Regions from separate parts of the Shewanella sp. 5S214 genome, predicted to be linked through region 1. Evidence: riboswitches for the same ligand, from Rfam matches in the RefSeq annotation. Region 1 holds a riboswitch; the other holds the start of a gene.

Region 1 (4,282 bases):
CGGATTTATGGCTTGAGCCATAGGTTGAGTTTGATAAGCACTAGCGGCAGATACTTCAATCTTAAGTGCTTCTGCTTGTTGAAGATTCGCGGCATATTCACGCACTTCGTGGGTTATTTTCATCGAGCAAAATTTAGGCCCACACATTGAACAAAAATGAGCCACTTTTGCTGATTCTTGTGGTAACGATTCGTCGTGGTAAGCACGAGCGGTATCAGGATCAAGGCCTAGGTTGTATTGATCTTCCCAACGGAATTCAAAGCGGGCTTTGGATAACGCATTATCACGCACTTGTGCACCTGGATGACCTTTAGCGACATCAGCAGCATGAGCTGCAATCTTGTAGGCAATTAAGCCTTGTTTTACATCTTCTTTGTTAGGTAAGCCTAAGTGTTCTTTGGGGGTGACGTAACACAACATCGCCACGCCATACCAAGCCATCATGGCAGCGCCAATCCCTGAGGTGAAGTGATCATAACCCGGCGCGATATCGGTAGTTTGTGGGCCTAAGGTATAAAAAGGCGCTTCATCACAAAGGGCCAATTGCTTTTCCATATTGACTTTAATCAACTGCATTGGTACATGACCAGGGCCTTCGATGATGGTTTGCACATCATATTCCCATGCAATTTTAACCAACTCGCCTAAGGTTTCTAATTCTGCAAATTGCGCTTCATCATTGGCATCGGCAATTGAACCGGGGCGCATACCATCGCCTAACGACAAGGACACATCGTATTGGGCGCAAATCTGGCAAATATCGCGAAAATGCTCATATAAGAAACTTTCTTGATGGTGGCTTAAACACCACTTAGCCATAATTGAACCGCCACGCGACACAATACCGGTAAGGCGTTTGGCGGTCATAGGTACATAACGCAATAACACCCCTGCATGGATGGTAAAATAATCTACGCCCTGCTCGGCTTGTTCTATTAGCGTATCTCTAAATACCGCCCAACTGAGATCTTCGGCAACGCCATTAACCTTTTCTAATGCTTGATAAATCGGCACAGTACCAATTGGAACAGGCGAATTACGGATAAGCCACTCACGGGTTTCATGGATATAACGTCCGGTCGACAAGTCCATGACGGTATCGGCGCCCCAACGAGTTGACCACACCAGTTTTTCCACTTCTTCTTCAATTGACGATGTCACCGCCGAATTACCAATATTGGCATTCACCTTCACCAAAAAATTACGCCCAATAATCATAGGTTCGGTTTCAGGATGGTTAATATTGAGTGGGATAATCGCTCGACCTCGAGCGACTTCATCGCGGACAAACTCAGGAGTGATCAGCTGACCAATATGCGCACCAAAAGCCTCTCCTGGTGCCTTTTGAGTCAATACGGTGTCGGTTACTTCAGCACGAGCCATGTTTTCACGAATGGCAATGTATTCCATTTCAGGGGTAACAATACCTTGGCGAGCATAATGCATTTGGGTCACGCATTTGCCCTGCTTGGCTCGCTTCGGCGCAACTAGGGCATCAAAACGCAAGTGATCTAAGCCATCATCAGCCAGTCGCTGTTGAGTAAAACCTGAACTTGCACCGGTTAATTGCTCGGTATCTTGTCGCTCATCAATCCATGCTTGACGGATTTTAGCTAAACCTTGACGCACATTAATGTCGGCAAGGGGATCAGAATAAGCGCCCGCGCAGTCGTAGACCATGATAGGTGGATTGGCTTGTTTAATGGGCTTTGCATCGGTGCCGCCAATGACGGTTTCAGTTTGATTAACCTGACGCATAGCGACGTTGATGTCTGCACGACTACCCGTTAAATAGACTTTTTCAGAATTAGGATGTTGTAACGGTTTAAGGGTATCAATAAATTGTTGAGCATTAGCTCGAGTTTGACGACGGTTTGGATTTGACATTAGCAACCTCATTATTAAGAGTAGAGTTGCTTGTCTGGAGAGGTGTTGATAGCAGCAGTAAACAATAAAAATACTATCGCTTACGTCAATAACCACATAGAAAAATACTAAAGTAATAACTTAACTGGACATATAAACCGATAAAAAACTCAGAGGTAAACGTCCATTTACTGTCTTGTTAAAACGTTATTATCTTCCCAATAATAATGATTATTACGCTTGTTTCCTTCGCAGGTTCTAGCCTGATCAGGTTCAACGGATCCCGAATAAACGGTCTCAGCCATAATGGCACTCCGACAAGATGTGCGTCAGTATAGGCAAGCTTTAAACAAAATATCAAGCCCTAACTATCATCTATTGCTATGACATCTATGAGTTAACATGCCGGCATTAGTTTAGCTTTATCCATTATCTATCGTATTCACTCAACACTTGATGCATATATTTATAAAGGTGCGACATCATGTCGCACTCTTCATATTTATTAGCAGGTTATAATTTATTAAGGTGAACAATCTCCTTTGAAATTAACTCATCAAAGGTTTATAAAAAAACAATAAAGGTGATAGCTTTGACTCACAAAGTAATGCAAACCATTAAATTAACGAATAACGCCCCATGGGCTTACTCATCAATTGCATTGGCAGTAACACTGGCCATAACGCCGCAAGTAAGAGCTGAATCGAATGACATACAAAACAACCAAGGTGTTGAACATGTCAAAGTACAAGGACAGCAAACAACACATAAAGACCTACTAGGTTCGGCTGAAAACCTCTTAAAAAAGCAAGGCGTCGATTTCTCTGAAGCTGGCGGTGTGTCAGCCTTACCCATCTTAAACGGCATGATGGGCGATCGGATAAAAATCCTTATCGATGGTAGCGACATCACTTCATCATGTGCGAACCAGATGAACCCGCCGCTCTCATATGTATCTGCAAATCAAATCAGTTCAACGCAAGTCGTCGCGGGAGTCTCTCCGGTAAGTGCTGGCGGTGATAATATTGCTGGTGTGATAAAAATCAGCAGTTTAAACCCACTGTTCACTGATAGCGACGCTGTAACATGGCACAGTGGTAATGTTTCTAGTGGTTATCGCAGTACCGATGATGCTTTTCTTGCTGGCGTCAATGCCACCGTTGCCAGTAAAACGTTAAGTTTTAGCTATCAAGGGTCATTTGAAGATGCTAACAGTTATAGCGATGGTCATGGCGATAAAGTACTCGACACGCTATATCAATCTCAAAACCATGCGCTAACGGCAGCTTGGCAAGATGAGACCCAACAAATAGCCATTAAGCTTACTCATCAACATATTCCTTATCAGGGTTTCGCTAACCAATATATGGATATGACTAACAATGACAGCTATGGAGCGTTAGTGCGTTATCAGCGTTCACTAGAAAATGATGCCGAGTTTACAGCACAAGCCAATTGGCACAGCGTCGAACATGAAATGGGATTCTTTACTGACGAAAAAACCGGAAATATGCCGATGGAAACCAAAGGAAAAGATTATAGCTACCAGTTGCATTGGCAATTACCCATAAGTTCAGACAGTACCTTGTTGATTGGACAAGAATATTATGTTTATCAACTTGACGATACTTGGCCCGCTATCGAAGGTTCATCTATGATGGGACCTAATGATTATGTCAATATTAATGACGGCAAGCGTCAACGTGCTGCTCTTTATGGTGAATGGCAACACACTCTAAATAGTCGTTGGTGGTTATCAGCGGGCGTCCGATATGAATACGTGTCAACAAACGCTGCTGAAGTACAACCCTATAACACTATGGCGATGATGGGTATGAACAATGTCAATGCCATAGCCGCAGATGAATTTAACAGCCTTTATCGTAAGCGTAATGACAATATTATCGACGCTACGCTCCTGGCTCGATATCAATTGAGTGACACTGAAGTCATAGAGGTTGGTTTAGCGAGAAAAAGCCGAGCACCAAATTTATATGAACGTTACAGTTGGGGTCAAAGCACCATGGCAACAACCATGATCGGTTGGTTTGGTGATGGAAATGGCTATATAGGTAACCCAAACCTCAATGCCGAAACAGCACATACCTTAAGTACAGCCTATAAATTGGTACAAGATGATTTAGCCTTCAGCGCTACCGCTTGGTACAGCAAAATAAATGATTATATTGATGCCGATGAGGTTGGTAGTTTTAACAAAACGCCTATGACCAATACTCGCCGCAATATTTTACAGTTTACCAATGTTAATGCGACTCTGTTTGGTGCACGTATTGATGCTGAATACCAACTAGCAGAAAACCGCAGTGGTAAATGGCTCATGGTTGCTAATGCCACTGCCACTCACGGCGAAAGAGATAACGGTGACGAGCCTCTGTATCAAATAAAGCCATTACAA
Region 2 (4,282 bases), on a different contig from region 1:
ATAAGCCGACCAAGTTGGCGTTTCATAACCTACACGGGCATTATAAATGGTATAAGCATCTGACTTGGACTCGTTGCTGTCCGAGTAATAAAACTGACTTTTACCACTGGCATTCACGTTGGCAAACCAACCAGAGTCAGCAACATAGGTCATACCGGCACTGTAGGTAACGTTAGGTGAATGAGCCAGTTCACGGCCAGACAAATCGACAGTTGAGCCATATTTATCGCTGTATTGATATCGGCCATATTCGGTTTCTAACCAACCAAAGCTGCCATAAAACTCAATATTCTCGGTTAAATACCATTTAGCATCGAGTTCTGCACCATAGTTATTCGAGCTACCAGCATTTTCAGTAAATAGAATAAACCGTTGGGGGCTATCAGGATCTTGTAACGACGCGGCGACTTGTTGATCTTGGCGATCCATATAAAATAGCGCAAATGTAGAATCGACTTCACCGTCAAACCAGCTCGATTTCAAGCCCAATTCATAGTTATATAGGATCTCAGTATCGAACTCTTTTTTGTCTGATAATTGAGCTGGTAATGTCATATTAAAACCACCCGCTTTATAACCGCGGGCAATACGTACATAGGCATTGTGGTCAGCATTAATGGCTTTTGATAACGCAATATGCCCGCCCCACATATCTTCTGATGGGGCGAAATTATCTTCATTACTGTCACTATAATCACTGTCACGACGTTCAAGTCGTAGTCCTGTAGACAATAAATATTCATCACCTAAATGGCTGTCTAATTGAGCAAATACCGCATAATTGGTCGCATCGTAACTGGACTGCAGCACTTCATCTGGATAAGTGTTGTACTCTGAATACAAGTCATTATCTTCTTGTAAATTCATCGCATACACGCCAACTAACCAGTCGGTGCTGCCTGCAAAAATACGCCCAGCCGTCTTTGACGATAGACGAAATTCTTGGGTAAAGGTTTTACGGTCGCCCTTTTTATCCCAGGTATAATCGTAAACACAAGGTTCGCTGCCATTAACGGCACCAAAGTCATCATAAGCTGCACATTGTTTGCTTGCCCAATATTCTGGATTAGCCCAATCGCCATCATAACCATTATGGTGGTCGGTTTGCGCAAACGAGGTTAACGACGTGAAATCAAATGTTGGTATACCAGAATAAATAAATTTAATCCCAGCACCGGAGGTTTTTTGCGTATCGACGCCAGGTTGGTCAGTTAGGGTGTTGCTGGGATTATTGTCTAATGTCCACACATCGTAGCCATTATCAAAGTTTGCATGTAACAAGGTTAAATCAACTTGCAAATCGTCAGTCGCATACCAACGTAACTTCGCTCTGGCAGTCAACTCGTCACGCTCATTGGTATCGTCGCGATTAAGATAAAGGTTGTCACGATAACCATTTTGGTTATGTTGCTCTAACGATACCCGGTAGAGTAGTTTGCCTGAGTCATTGAGCGGGCCGGAGCTGAATCCTGACAGAGTGCGCAGGTTATCGTCACCTAAGCTGACTTTTGCGCCATGCTCAAACGACTCTGTAGGGTCGTTACTTTTTAGGTAAATTAATCCGGCTAATGCGTTGGCACCATACTGAGTCCCCTGCGGACCACGCAACACTTCAACCTGTTGCATGTCGTACATACTCGATACCATGCCAAGGCCTGATAAATCGATGTCGTCGACCACAAAACCAACTGATGAGTTAGGTGCACCTTGATATTGCTCTTGCTCACCAACACCTCGAATTTGGAAGTATTTAGGTCGAGAGCTACCACCAGACCAATTAAAGTTAGCAATCGAATTGAGCACATCTTCAAAATGCTGTGCGCCTTCATCTTCTAATTGTTGCGCATCAATAACGGTGACACTGGAGGGCATTTTCTCAAGGCTGATATTACTAAAATCAGCATTAACGACAATGACTTCCATTTTTTCATATTCAGGTGTTACGCGTTCAACATCAGCGGTTTTAGCCATAGCAATAGGTGAGCTTATGGCTGTAATCACCGCTAAGGCAATGGGGGTGTGGTGTAATCTAATAGAATTTTTCGTGAACATAGGACCTCAAATAGTAATTTTGAGATCCGGCAAGAGTAGCGAATAAGAGGTGCACCGAGTTATAGTGTGGCCCATTCCTACGCCGGTATAAGCCGGATCAGGTTCTAAGGGTTCGTCATACAGACATCTCAGTTCAGGTTTTACTGAACACCCCTTGGCGGTCTCGATTATAAACTAACTTCAATATGAATACACGAGCAGTGACACAATTTGATAACTCAACAATGCAATTAATTAACCCTCACACTAAATCACATCGATTATTGTCATAAATAAGCTTAAAGCTAATGATAATGGAGTCTAATTGGAGAATGCTTGCCTCACATAGACCTCAAATCGGGTGACTTGCGAATTGGGCGCAACCGCACCGACTTGTAACTGCTGCTTGCCATGTAACTTAACTGATTTCCAGCTGCTTGCTTCATCTTCAACCGTAAATCCACTCGCATCGAACCAAGTGAATTTGTATTGAATACGCAAATCAGTACTCGATTGGCTTTGAATCAATGCTGACGCTTTGATTAAGTCCGCGACCATAAGTGATGAAATATCGGTCACGTTAACGTCACGAGCAAATGAGGTATTATCAACCCTAAGTTGGCCACTAGAATTAGCAGAGATACCCGCAGTATTATGCGCACAAGCCGAAAGTAACAGCGCAGAAGCGATAAGACATAATAATGATGTTTTCATACAATATTCCCTTAATAAATAGATGCAATTGAACTTGTCTCTAACACAGCAGCACATCATGACTAATCCAGTAGAAAATGTGCTCGTGCTGTCGCAATCAGCTGCTTGCGGTTGGTTTGCCAACAGTTCATGCTGACGTTTGCAACTCTACGACCTTGGCGAGTAATTTTGCATTCAGCAAAGGTGTCTTGATGCAAACCTGCGCGTAAATAATCAATTGAAAAATCGACAATTTTAGGCACTTTCTTAGCTTGCATAAACACCATTAACTGCACAATAGCTGACATTTCCATAAACCCAGCAAGCACACCACCGTGAATAGCAGGTAATATAGGATTACCAATATTGTCATCTTTAGCGGGTAATTTAAATACCATTTCATCGCCAAAACGCGCCACAGACATACCTATAAATTGTGAGTAAGGTACTTTTTCAAGAAGGTAACTATAGTCATTTAACTCTATGGCCCGTTTGACCACATCTTGAACATCTAGACCCGTTTGCGTACTGATATTGCTTGGCTCACTCATGATTTCGTCTCCGGCAAATTACCCATTAATGCTTGCCGAAACGATTCACCAACCATTTCTGGGCTAATGCGCATAAACGATCCCACTGCGTGAGCAATAGGTTCATCAATACTGTCTTGGTAAGCTATCGAGCGGGTAAAAGCCACGCTTGGCGATAATCGATAACATTCTGCAAACCCATAAACCGATTTATGCGGCTCAGCAGGTTTCATGTAATCGACCCGTAAATCCAGTGTCGGTGACAATTCTAACGATTGATATTTTTTTAATATTGCACATACCACTGCCGTGCCACAGGCGGTGTCTATTAGGGTGGTAATCACCCCGCCATGGATCACCCCAGTGTCAGGATAACCAATGATGTCTTGGCTGTAAGGTAACTCAATAAGCACGTGATGCTCACTGGCCTCTTGGACAGTAAGCCCTAAACGGCGGCATTGAGCTAACTGATTAACAAATCGACTGGCCACTTCGGTTAACGGAAAAAAATCGCTATTGATTTTCATTAGTCACGACTCAGCATTGGGCCTAACGGCTTACCGCCCAAAAGATGTATGTGGATATGATAAACCTCTTGGCCAGCGTGTTTATTGCAATTCATAATTAATCGATAACCGTCTTGTGCAATACCCGCTTCATCAGCAAGTTTAGCCGCGACCGTCATCATCCGGCCTAATGCTTGTTCATCAGAAGCCTTAACGTCATTAGTCGTGGCGATTAGATGGTTAGGAATAATCAAAATATGGGTAGGAGCTTGCGGTGCAATATCCCTAAATGCAGTAACTAAATCATCTTGATATAAAATATCCGCTGGAATTTCACGACGAATAATTTTGCTAAATATGGTTTCTTCAGCCATTTTGGTGCCCTCATTAAATAACTGCATTGTTGCTTTTGATAATACTATCAATTCTTTGAACTATCACTCCAGTAAAACCGCTCATTATGGATAATCTTTTGCTCAAAATGGGATTCGTTTGCTTAACGTCGGCATTTTTGGCAGCATT

Evidence for each region. A riboswitch is a leader RNA that binds a small molecule or an ion and turns the genes downstream of it on or off. The one in region 1 is predicted to bind thiamine pyrophosphate.
Region 2: it holds a riboswitch for thiamine pyrophosphate, as region 1 does, so the genes downstream of both, ACED29_RS05830 (TonB-dependent receptor) here and thiC (phosphomethylpyrimidine synthase ThiC) in region 1, are expected to answer to the same signal.

What each region holds. Positions count from the first base shown of each region.
Region 1 is NZ_JBGOOV010000001.1:354,361-358,642, forward strand. Features, by position in the region: gene thiC (phosphomethylpyrimidine synthase ThiC) at 1-1,887, opposite strand, end outside; TPP riboswitch at 2,094-2,193, opposite strand; gene ACED29_RS01390 (TonB-dependent receptor plug domain-containing protein) at 2,474-4,282, shown strand, end outside.
Region 2 is NZ_JBGOOV010000006.1:109,816-114,097, forward strand. Features, by position in the region: gene ACED29_RS05830 (TonB-dependent receptor) at 1-2,052, opposite strand, end outside; TPP riboswitch at 2,110-2,217, opposite strand; gene ACED29_RS05835 (YcfL family protein) at 2,353-2,745, opposite strand; gene ACED29_RS05840 (PaaI family thioesterase) at 2,808-3,275, opposite strand; gene ACED29_RS05845 (PaaI family thioesterase) at 3,272-3,781, opposite strand; gene hinT (purine nucleoside phosphoramidase) at 3,781-4,134, opposite strand.